DNA from 3 places in the Kineococcus mangrovi genome. Region 1 is predicted to be linked to each of the others. Evidence: riboswitches for the same ligand, from Rfam matches in the RefSeq annotation. Region 1 holds a riboswitch; each other region holds the start of a gene.
The links. A riboswitch is a leader RNA that binds a small molecule or an ion and turns the genes downstream of it on or off. The one in region 1 is predicted to bind S-adenosylmethionine.
Positions count from the first base shown of each region.

Region 1 (3,754 bases):
ACCTGCGGCCGCACCACGCCGGAGGCGCCGAGACGATCGGCCCGGGCCGCGGCCGAGTCGGCCAGTCCCGCGGCCACGCCGGAGCCGTCCGGATCGGCCAGGGCCCGGCCCAGCAGGACGACCTCGGCCACCTTCTGGTCGGCGAAGGACAGCCATCCGCGCAGCCGCTCCGGCAGAGCGCTCTCGCGGGACACGTCGTGCGGCACGTGCAGCAACGAGGTCGAGGTGCCCGGGACGACGCGACCGGCAGACCCCTGCATCCGGCGCAGGCTCTCCCGCGCCTCCTCGAGGTCCCCGCGCCAGACGTTGCGCCCGTCCACGACGCCGCCGACGACGGTCTTGCCCGCCAGGACGGACGGGTCCGCCGGCGCGGAACCCTCCACGAGGTCGAGCGCGATCCCCTCCACCGCGCTCAACGCACCGAGGAACTCCTGCGCGTCCCCGTACGGCGTGGCCACCAGCAACCGCGGGCGGCCCGGAACCGCGGCGAGCCGCTCGTAGGCCCCCCGCACCAGGTCGGCCAGGCCGTCGACACGGGCCGTCGCGGACTCGCTCACGAGACCGGGTTCGTCGAGCTGGACCCAGGTGGCCCCCGCCGCGGCGTGGGCTGCCAGCAGACCCTCGTAGGCGGCGAGCAGGTCCTCGAGCCGGCTGATCGGCGCGAAACCCTCCGGGCCGCCGTCGGCGGCCTTGGCCAGGAGCAGGAACGTGACCGGCCCCACGACGACCGGGCGGGTGAGGAACCCGTCGGCCAGCGCCTCGGAGAACTCGCGGACCCCGCGGTCGTCGGCGAACCGGAACGCCGTCGTGGGACCGATCTCGGGGACGAGGTAGTGGTAGTTCGTGTCGAACCACTTCGTCATCTCCAACGGGGCCAGCGTCCCGCGCCCCCGGGCCATGGTCGAGCAGGCCCCGAGGTCCACCCGGCCGTCGGCCCCGACGAGGTCGGCGAAACGCTCCGGCACCGCCCCCACGGCGACGGCGGTGTCGAGGACCTGGTCGTAGGCGGAGAACGAGGACGGGATGGACGCGTCGTGGGCGGGCAGCCCGAGGGCGTTGAGGCGCCGGACCGTCCGGGCGCGGACGGCGGCCAGGGCCGATTCGGTGGCGGCCAGGTCGGCGCGCCCGGCCCACAACGCCTCCATGGCCTTCTTGGTCTCCCGGTCGGGTCCGATCCGCGGGTAGCCGAGGACCGTCGCGTTCCACTCGGGGTGCTGGGTGTGACCGGTCGGTGCGTTCTGGCTCATCGGGTGCGTCCTCCTACCGCGCGGGGGCGGCGTTCGGCGGGTCGGGTGAGGTCCGGGTGGTCGTGCAGCTGCTCGAGGAGGTCGAGCACGGGCTCGACCGCGTTGAAGGTGTAGAGGTGCAGACCGGGGGCACCGACGGCGAGCAGGTCGCGCGCCACCCCGGAGGTGAAGGCGGTCCCCGCCCGACGGCGGACCCGGACGTCGTCGGTGTCCAGTGCCGCGAGCAGGGCCCGGGGGGCGGGTACGCCCGTGAGTTCACCGATCCGTTCCAGCCGACGCACCTCGTGGGTCACCGCGAGACCGGGCAGGAGCGGGATGGTGACGCCCGCCGCTCGCGCGCGTGCGACGAACGTCGCGTACTCGCGGGCGGACCAGCCGACCTGGCACACGGCAAACTGCGCGCCGGCGTCCTGCTTGGCACGCAGGACCGCGAGTTCGCACCCGTCGCGGTCCCGCGGGAAGGCGGCGACGGCGAGGCTGAGCGGGGGGACGTCGACGGGGAGACGTCCACCCCGCTGTGCGAGGCGCCGCCGGTCGGCGACCTGGAGGAGTTCGACGAGGTCGCGGGCCGTCCGGACGCCGTCCGGGTGGGGACGGAACTGCGCCGCACCCGTCCCCACCGGCGGGTCGCCGCGCAGGGCGAGGACGTTGCGGACACCGGCGTCGAAGAACTCGCAGGCCAGGTCGATGACCTCGCGGCGGGAGGAACCGACGCACGTCAGGTGCGCCATCGCGGGCACGGCCGTGGAACTCAGGACGTGGGCCATCAGGTCCCGGCTGGGTCCGCGCGTGGCACCGGCCGCCCCGAACGTGACGGACACGAAGTCCGGCTGCGTCGCCAACAGGTCGGACAGCCTGCACCACAGGGCGTTCCGACCCTCCGGTGAGCGGGGTGGGAAGAGTTCGAAACTCAGGGTCGGCCGTCCCGCCGCACCGGCGACGAGGGGCGCCAGGGTCATCGGGCCGGTCCTGCGCCGGGACGCGGGGACGGCTCGACAAGGGTGTTGCTCATCACGTGCTCCATCGACCTGGCGTTAGCACCCTCGCCCGGGCTCGGGGGGTTGCTGCGGCGTCGTCGAGCCAGGACTCTCGGCCGCTCTGGATGGTGTGCATCGACCATAGAGCGGTCCGCGCGACCTCCACAAGTCCTCTCCTCGCGCCTCCCGGACGAGTACCCGGGTGACCCGGGACGGCGCCCGAGGGGAGTTCGCGGTACGCCGGTGTTGATCGGCGGAACTCCTCGTGGCAAGCTCCTGCACAGGTCATGAGCGCCAGCGACAAGCCCCGGCTCGCTGGCCGGCAACCCTCCTCCGCGGTGGGGTGCCCCGGGTGACGACCTGGCCGGTTCCGAGGTGGGGCCGGCAAGCGCGGACCTCACCGGGGCGACCCGGTCCTCCCGGTGCCGGTCCCCTCCCCCAGGAGTTCCTGCGTGAGCACCAGCACCCTGTCCCCCACCCGTTCGCGCTGCCCGGGGCCCTCCGGTGCCGTCGGCGCCCTGCTGCCCGTCGTCGGGGCCGGCACGCTCGTGCCGCTCGCGACGGGGGGTTCGACCACCTACGCCAACCTCGACAACGCCGCCAGCGCCCCGGCCCTCGTCGCCGTCGCCGAGCGGGTCGCGCAGGTGCTGCCGCACTACGCGAGCGTGCACCGCGGCGCCGGCTGGCTCTCCCGCGTCTCCACGGCGCTGTTCGAACAGGCCCGAGAGGGGGTCGGCGCCTTCGTGGGAGCACGCCCCGACGACCTCGTGGTCCTCACCCGCAGCACCACCGACGCCCTGGACCTCCTCTCGCGCGCCGTCCCGGCCGGGGGGCGCGTACTGGTCGCCGACGTGGAGCACCACGCCAACCTGCTGCCCTGGCAGCGGTCCGCCCGCACGACGGTGGTGCCCGGCGGCGTCGACGCCGAGGAGACCACCACCCGGCTGGAGGCCGAGCTGGCGACCGGCCGGTACGCACTGCTCACGGTGGCGGGTGCGTCCAACGTCACCGGGGAGGTGCTCCCGCTGCGGCGGCTGGCGTGCGCCGCCCACGACGCCGGGACGCGGATCGCGGTGGACGGGGCGCAGCTGTTGCCGCACCGGCGGGTCGACGTCGGGCGGGACGGGGTCGACTACCTCGCGTTGTCCGGCCACAAGCTCTACGCGCCCTTCGGCAGCGGGGCGCTCGTCGGCCGGCGCGACTGGCTGGACGTGGCCGAGCCGTACCTGGCCGGCGGGGGCGCGACGCTCGACGTGCGGCACGACGACGTGCGGTGGGCCACGGGATCCGACCGGCACGAGGCGGGGTCGCCGAACGTCGTCGGCGCGGTGGCGCTGGCGCAGGCGTGCACGACGCTCGCCGCGCTGGCGCCGGGTGCGCTGGAGGAGCACGAGGGGGCGTTGCGCGCACGGCTGGTGGACGGGCTGGAGACGCTGACCGGGGTCGAGGTCGTCCGGCCCCGTCCCCGCGACGCCGTCGGGGTCGTGACCTGCACCGTCCCCGGCCGCTCCGTCTCCGAGGTCGCGGCCT
Region 1 covers NZ_JBGGTQ010000002.1:124,631-128,384, forward strand. The annotation lists gene metE (5-methyltetrahydropteroyltriglutamate--homocysteine S-methyltransferase) at 1-1,247, opposite strand, end outside; gene AB2L28_RS03640 (methylenetetrahydrofolate reductase) at 1,244-2,206, opposite strand; SAM riboswitch class I at 2,265-2,356, opposite strand; SAM riboswitch class IV at 2,508-2,621, shown strand; gene AB2L28_RS03645 (aminotransferase class V-fold PLP-dependent enzyme) at 2,677-3,754, shown strand, end outside.

Region 2 (3,754 bases), on a different contig from region 1:
AACGGGACGAGCGCGGCCATGAGGACGAGGAACGGCAGCGAGCGACCGGTGCTGACGACCCAGGACAGGACGGTGTGCGCGGGGCGGTTCTCCAGCAGTCCGCCGGGGGCCAGGTTGTGCACGAGGACGCCGATGGGCACCCCGAGCAGGACGACGATCGTCATGACGATGCCGACCATGAGCAGCGTGTCCAGCAGCGCCGGGGCGATGAGCGCGGGGATCTGCGCGAGCGGGGTGTTCACACGAGGTCCAGTTCCCGCGGGACGGCGGGGACCTGCGCGTGCAGCCCCCGGCGGTCCAGGGCGGTGGTGAGGGCGGTGGGGTCGACGCCGCCGGGGACCCCGAGGGTGGCGTGCCCGACGGTGCGGCCGGCGACGGTCCCGACCGAGGCCCCGAGCAGGGCGAGGTCGTGACCCAGTTCGCGGGACGTCGTGGTCAGCCAGTCGGCGGGCACGTCGTCACCGCGGTAGTGCACCTCCCAGACCGCCAGACCGCCCGCGTCGCCCACGCCGCGGCGGGGCAGCAGGGCCGCCCCGACGGGCGAGGCCGGGTCCCGCAGCACGTCCAGGAGCGGGGCCGCCTCGACGATCCGTCCGTGCTCCAGGCGGGCGACGGCGTCGGCCACGTCGACGACGGTGTCCATCTCGTGGGTGATGAACAGGATGGCCAGCCCGAGGTCGTCGCGCAGTTCCCGCAGCAGGCCGGTGATCGAGGCCGTGGCTTGCGGGTCCAGCCCCGAGGTGGCCTCGTCCGACAGCAGGACGCCGGGGCGCAGGGCCAGGGCGCGGGCGATGCCGACGCGCTGGCGCTGACCACCGGACAGCTCGTGCGGGTAGCGGTCGGCGAGCCCGGTCAGCCCGACCCGTTCGAGCAGTTCGGCCACGCGCCGCTGCCGGTCGCGGGCCACGACGCCGAGGTAGCGCAGCGGGAGCTCGACGTTCTGCGCGGCCGTGCGGCGCGTCTGCAGGCCGTCGGACTGGAAGATCGTCCCGATGCGGCGCCGCGCCTCGCGCAGCCGCCCCGCACCCAGCCGGGTGAGGTCCTGGCCGCCCACGACGACGGACCCCGACGTCGGGCGGGTCAACAGCGTCACGCACTGCGCGAGCGTGCTCTTGCCCGCGCCGCTGGGGCCCACGACGGCGGTGATGCTGCCGTCGGGGACGGTGAGGTCGAGGTGGTCCAGGACCGTCGTGGCGTGCGGGGGGTCCCCGTAGGTCTTGGTGAGGTGGCGCAGTTCGATCACGTCGTCTCCTGGGCGGCGTCCGGGCAGGGGAGGTCGCGGGCCCGGCGCGACGCCGGGTCCGGTGGGGAGGGGGAGCAGAGGGTGCGCTCAGCGGGAGCGGCGACAGTCCTTCGACACGGGAACTCCTGGTTCGTCCTTGCCCGCAACTCCTGCGGACCTGGTCCTCACCCGGAGCACCCCGTGACGAACCAGGGTTGCCGGCCAGCGAGCCGGGGCTTGACGCTGGCGCTCATGACCTGCCTCGACTGTGGCAGCCGCCGCAGACCCCCGTCAAGCGGTTCCGGGACGTCCGGAGTCGGAGAGGGGTCTCCGACATGCGTTGCGGGACAACGTCGTACCGGTCCCGAAAAGAGCCGGGAGCATCGGTCCGCCGGAGGGGGTACGCTGCGGGGGAACCCATCCAGAGCGGCTGAGAGACCTGGCTCGACGACGCCGCAGCAACCCACGGGGGTGCTACCGCCAGGACCGATGGAGGACGTTTCGCGATGCCCCTGCACGAGCCCCTGAAGTTCGCCTACTGGGTCCCCAACGTCTCCGGCGGTCTCGTCGTCTCGACGATCGAGCAGCGCACCAGCCACGACCCGGCCTACAACGTCGAGGTGGCCAAGGCCGCCGAACGCGTCGGTTTCGAGTACGCACTGACCCAGGTGCGCTACCTCGCCTCCTACGGCGCCGACGCCCAGCACGAGTCCACCTCGTTCTCCCTGGCCCTGCTGCTGGCCACCGAGCGGCTCAAGGTGATCGCCGCCGTCCACCCCTTCTTCTGGCACCCCGGTGTGCTCGCCAAGTTCGCCGCGACCGCGCAGGAACTCACCCAGAACCGCCTCGCGCTGAACATCGTGTCCGGCTGGTTCAAGAACGAGGCGACACAGCTCGGGGTCACCTGGCACGAGCACGACGACCGCTACAAGCAGTCCGAGGAGTTCATCGAGCTCCTGCGCGGGGTCTGGGGCGAGGACGGCTACAGCCAGTCCGGGGACTTCTTCAACGCCTCCGACATCACGTTCCGCCCGCAGCCCGCGGTCACCCCGGAGCTCTTCCAGGGCGGCAACTCCTCCGCCGCGCAGGCCATGGCCGGCCGCGTCAGCGACTGGTACTTCATGAACGGCAAGTCGATCGCGGGGGCCGCCCAGGGCGTCCGCGAGGTCTCCGCCCTCGCCGCGGAGAACGGGCGCACCGTCCGGTTCGGGCTCAACGGCTTCGCCCTCGTCCGCGACACCCGCGAGGAGGCCGAGGCCGTCCTGGAGGAGATCATCGCCAAGGCCGACCGCACCAAGGTCGAGGGCTTCGGCGCCGCCGTCCAGGAGGCGGGCAACTCCACCGGGGACGGCAAGGGCATGTGGGCGGACAGCGAGTTCCGCGACCTCGTGCAGTACAACGACGGGTTCCGCACCGGGCTCGTCGGCACCCCCGACGAGGTGGCGCGCCGCGTCCTGGCGTACCGGCTCGTCGGCGTCGACCTGCTGCTCCTCGGGTTCCTGCACGTCAAGGAGGAGGTCGAGGCGTTCGGCGAGCTCGTCATCCCGCGCGTGCGCGAGCTCGAGGCGCGCCTGGCCGCCGGTGAGGACCTGCAGCTCGGCGCCGAGCTCGACGAGGCCGTCGTCGCCGCGACCCAGCCCGTCCCGGCCTGAGCCGGGGCAGGGTGGCCGGGGTGTCCCGGTGGTCCCCGCCCGCGCGGTCCTGACCGCCGGCGGGACGGCGACGGACCACCGGGGGACCACGGGGGACCCTCCTGCCCGGGGTCGCGGCCGCGGCGCGCGTGTCGGCGTCGCGTGCTCGCCGTGCGCCGCCGAACGGCTTACGGTGCGGGGGTGACCCTCGCCCCCGCCGACCCCACCGTCGAACTGGTCGTCCTGCTGACCGACGACGGCACGCCCTGCGGCACGGCGCCGAAGGCCGACGTGCACCACACGAGCACCCCGCTCCACCTCGCGTTCTCCTGCTGGATCGTCGACGGGGCCGGTCGCACGCTGCTGACCCGGCGCGCAGCGGTCAAGCGGACGTGGCCGGGGGCGTGGACGAACTCCTTCTGCGGTCACCCCGGGCCCGGTGAGGACCCCGCCGACGCCGTGGCCCGGCGCTCGGTGCAGGAGCTCGGCGCGCCCGTCGCCGACGTGCAGCCGCTGCTGCCGGCGTTCCGGTACCGCGCGGTCATGGCCGACGGCACGGTCGAGAACGAGATCTGCCCCGTCTTCACGGCCCGCCTCGCCGGTGAGCTGGCCCTGGACCCGGCGGAGGCCGACGCCCACCGCTGGGTGGACCTGACCGACCTGCGCGCCGAGGTCGCGGCCGGGCCCGGCCCGTTCAGCCCGTGGATGCGGCTGCAGCTGCAGGAGTTCTGAGCCCCACCCGTCCCCGCTGGACCGGTGTCACCCGGTGCCCTCGCCGTCGTGGGCGGCGAGGTCGTGAGCCGCGAGGTCGTGAGCGGCCAGGTACTCCTGGACCAGCTGCTCGCTCACCCGCCCCCGGTCGGCGACGGCGCGCCCCTCCTCCCGCGCCCACGCCCGCACC
Region 2 covers NZ_JBGGTQ010000004.1:405,178-408,931, forward strand. The annotation lists gene AB2L28_RS10845 (methionine ABC transporter permease) at 1-242, opposite strand, end outside; gene AB2L28_RS10850 (methionine ABC transporter ATP-binding protein) at 239-1,243, opposite strand; SAM riboswitch class IV at 1,371-1,480, opposite strand; SAM riboswitch class I at 1,637-1,718, shown strand; gene sfnG (dimethylsulfone monooxygenase SfnG) at 1,729-2,874, shown strand; gene idi (isopentenyl-diphosphate Delta-isomerase) at 3,055-3,585, shown strand; gene AB2L28_RS10865 (AAA family ATPase) at 3,613-3,754, opposite strand, start outside.
Region 2: another riboswitch for S-adenosylmethionine. It lies ahead of sfnG (dimethylsulfone monooxygenase SfnG); the one in region 1 lies ahead of AB2L28_RS03640 (methylenetetrahydrofolate reductase).

Region 3 (3,754 bases), on a different contig from region 1:
GGCCTTGGCCGGCACCAGCGCCTTGGCCGGATCCTCCCGGTAGGAGTCCTTCAACGGCTTCTGCAGGGCCCTCAGTTCGGTCGAATCCACCGGCGAAGCTTAGGCCCGGGGGCGGGCGGGCCCGCAACCTCGACCACACTGGGTCCGGTGAAGTGGACGACCGCCCTGCGCACCCTCGAGGACGTCGCCGAGCGCTGCGCGCACGTGCACCGCCAGCCCGCCGGGATCGTGACGCTCCGGGTCACCGAGGCGTGGGTGCACGGCCCCCTGCTCGGCCCCCGCCGCGAGGAGCTGCCGGACGCCGACGCCGTGCGGGTCGCGCTCGTGACGAGCGCGGCCGAGGAGGACTGCGCGGCCGGCACCCGGCCGCCCGTGGCCGGGCACTGGCTCGCGGCGTCGGGGCTGGGGACGAAACCGGTCGTCCTGCGGTTCCGGTCCGCGCAGGCCCCCGTGTGGAACCACGTCGTCGACCGCCCGGTGCGGTTCTGGACGGCCGAGGAGGGTCCGGACCACGACGTCCTCGTGCAGCTGCGCGCGGGCGACGGGGAGTCGCTGCGCCCGCCGGCCCCCTCCCCCGCCGAGCTCGTCGAGCGCCTGGAGCGCGAACTGCGGGTGAGCCGCGGGGCGTTGCGCCGCACCGCGACCGAGTACGACGAGAAGCGCTGGGCACCGGGGTCGCCGAAGAAGCGGGGCGACGCCCTCGCCGACGCGGCCCTGGGGCTGCTCGCGGTCGAGGACGCGCTGGAGCGGGCCCGGGCTACCCTGCCCGGGTGAGCGAGGAGAAGCTGAGCTACCGCCTGCTGACCGGCCCCGACGACCGCTCGTTCTGCGAGAAGGTCAGCGCCGCCCTCGCCGACGGGTACGTCCTGTTCGGCGGCCCCTCGCTCACCACGACCGACGGGCGGACGGTCGCCGCGCAGGCCGTCGTGCTCCCCCACGTGCACCGGTCCTGAGGGCGGCCGGCCACCGCACCACCGGTGCTAGGGTTCCCCCAGGTCATGAGTGACAGCGACAAGCCCTGGCTCGCTGTCCGGCAACCCTCCTCCGCGGTGGGGTGCCCCAGGTGAGGACCTGGCCGGACGACCCCGTCCGGCAAGCGCGGATCAACGGACGCCGTCGATCACGGAGTGCTGCGAGCCGCGCGCCCGCCGAACGACTCCCGGAGTGATCGCGTGTCCAACGCCCCCGTCCTGCCCGACAAGCCCAAGCGCCGCGGCCTCCTCGTCGGCGTCATCGCCGCGATCGCCGTCGTGATCGTCGTGGTCGTCGCCGTCGTCCTGAGCACCCGGGACGACACCGCCACCACCGCGGCGAGCGGCGGCGGTGAGGCGCAGACCGTCACGATCGGTGTCGCGGACAAGTCGCTGCCGTACTGGAGCACCTACACCGAGCTCGCGAAGTCGAAGCTGAACGTCGACGTCGAGCTCGTCAACTTCTCCGACTACACCCTGCCGAACCCGGCGCTGGAGCAGGGCGAGCTGGATCTCAACCAGTTCCAGCACATCCAGTACCTGGCGAACTACAACGTCGAGGCCGGTGACGACCTGCAACCCATCGGGGCCACCGCCGTCTACCCGCTGCCGCTGTACTCCCTCACCGCGAAGTCCGCCTCGGAACTGCCCGCCGACGCGAAGGTCGCGATCCCCAACGACGCCATCAACGAGGCCCGTGGCCTGCTCGTGCTGCAGGAGGCCGGTCTGGTGACGCTGAAGGACGGCGGCACGGCGTTCTCCACGACGAACGACATCGAGTCCGGCAAGGTCGAGGTCGTCCCCGTGTCCGCGGACCAGACCGCGAGCGCGCTGCAGAGCGGTTCGGTCGCCGCCGCGATCGTCAACAACAACTACGCCACGGCCGCGAAGCTGCCGACCGACGACATCATCGTCCAGGACGACGCGAAGTCGGCCGCCGCGGCGCCGTACGTCAACATCTTCACGGCCCGCAAGGCCGACGCCACGAACGAGACGTACCTGCAGCTGGCCCAGCTGTGGCACGACCCGGCCGTGCAGGAGGTGTTCCTGCAGGACAACCCGACCGCGATCGTCGAGGACACCCCGGCCGCCGACCTGCAGGCGGAACTGACCGAGGTCGAGGCCGACGCGAAGGCCGCCAAGGGCAAGTGAGCGCGCTCATCTCGCTGACGGACGTCAGCAAGACCTTCGACCGTCGTGGCGGCAAGACCGTCACGGCGGTCGACGGCGTCTCCCTCGAGGTCGCCGAGGGCGAGGTCCTCGCCGTCATCGGGTACTCGGGAGCGGGCAAGTCCACCCTGGTCCGGCTCATCAACGCGCTGGAGAGACCCACGTCGGGCAGCGTCCGCGTCGCCGGGCAGGACCTCACGAGGTTGTCCGAGGGGGAACTGCGCGCGGCCCGGTCCCGCATCGGGATGATCTTCCAGCAGTTCAACCTGTTCCGGTCCCGGACCGTCGCCGGGAACGTCGGCTACCCGTTGAAGGTCGCGGGGGTCGCGAAGGACGAGCGCGACCGGCGCACCGCCGAACTCCTCGACTTCGTGGGGTTGCTCGACCGCGCCCACGCCTACCCCGAGCAGTTGTCGGGCGGGCAGAAGCAGCGCGTCGGGATCGCCCGCGCGCTGGCGACGAACCCGCCGCTGCTGCTGTGCGACGAGGCGACGAGCGCGCTGGACCCCGAGACGACGACCGAGGTGCTCTCGCTGCTGCGCCGGGTGAACACCGAACTCGGCGTCACCATCGTCGTCATCACCCACGAGATGGAGGCCGTGCGGCAGATCGCCGACCGCGTCGTCGTGATGGAACAGGGCCGGGTCGTCGAGGTCGGGGACGTCTACGACGTCTTCTCGGACCCGAAGACCCCTGCGGCGCAGCGTTTCGTGCGCAGCGCCACGCACGACCGCCCGTCGGCGGACACGCTGGCGCGCCTGCGCACCCACCACCCCGGCCGGCTCGTGAGCGTCCGCATCACCGACGAACCGGGACTTCAGCAACGGATCGACGCCGTCTTCCGGGACCACGGGACCACCGCCGAACTGGTGTACGGCGGGGTCTCGGAGGTCCGCGAGCGGCGGGCCGGTTCCCTCACCTACGAACTGACCGGTACCCCCGATGCGGTCGACGCGGCCTCGGCCGCGCTGCGGTCCGCCGGGGTCCACGTGGTCGAGGAGGTCTGACCGTGGACTTCAGCGGGTTCGTCGACACCCTCGGCGTGTTCAGGACCGCGATCTGGCAGACGCTGTTCATGGCGGTCGTCTCGCTCGTCGCCTCCGGCGTCATCGGGCTCGTCCTCGGGACGGCGCTGTACGCGACGCGGCCGGGCAACCTGTTCGGCAACCGGTTCGTCTTCGGGCTCATCGGGTTCGTCGTGAACCTGGTGCGCCCCATCCCGTTCATCATCTTCCTCGCCGCGATCACCCCGCTGCAGATCGCGGCCGTCGGGACGACGATCGGCACGACGGCGGTGACGTTCGCGATCTCGTTGGCCGCGGCGTTCGCGGTGGCCCGCATCGTCGAGCAGAGCCTGGTGAACGTCGACCCGGGCGTCGTCGAGGCGGCCCGCGCCGTGGGGGCCTCGCGGCTGTCGATCCTCGTCGGCGTCGTCATCCCCGAGGGCCTCGGCCCGCTCATCCTGGGCTACACGTTCATCTTCATCGGCATCGTCGACATGACGGCGCAGGCCGGTCTCGTCGGCGGCGGTGGGCTGGGCGACTACGCCATCACGTACGGCAAGCAGCGCTACGACTACGGGATCATCTACGTCGCCGTCGCGGCGATCGTCG
Region 3 covers NZ_JBGGTQ010000003.1:4,737-8,490, reverse strand. The annotation lists gene AB2L28_RS06160 (OsmC family protein) at 1-90, opposite strand, end outside; gene AB2L28_RS06155 (DUF7711 family protein) at 148-774, shown strand; gene AB2L28_RS06150 (DUF1737 domain-containing protein) at 771-953, shown strand; SAM riboswitch class IV at 995-1,105, shown strand; gene AB2L28_RS06145 (MetQ/NlpA family ABC transporter substrate-binding protein) at 1,173-2,123, shown strand; gene AB2L28_RS06140 (methionine ABC transporter ATP-binding protein) at 2,120-3,148, shown strand; gene AB2L28_RS06135 (methionine ABC transporter permease) at 3,151-3,754, shown strand, end outside.
Region 3: another riboswitch for S-adenosylmethionine. It lies ahead of AB2L28_RS06145 (MetQ/NlpA family ABC transporter substrate-binding protein); the one in region 1 lies ahead of AB2L28_RS03640 (methylenetetrahydrofolate reductase).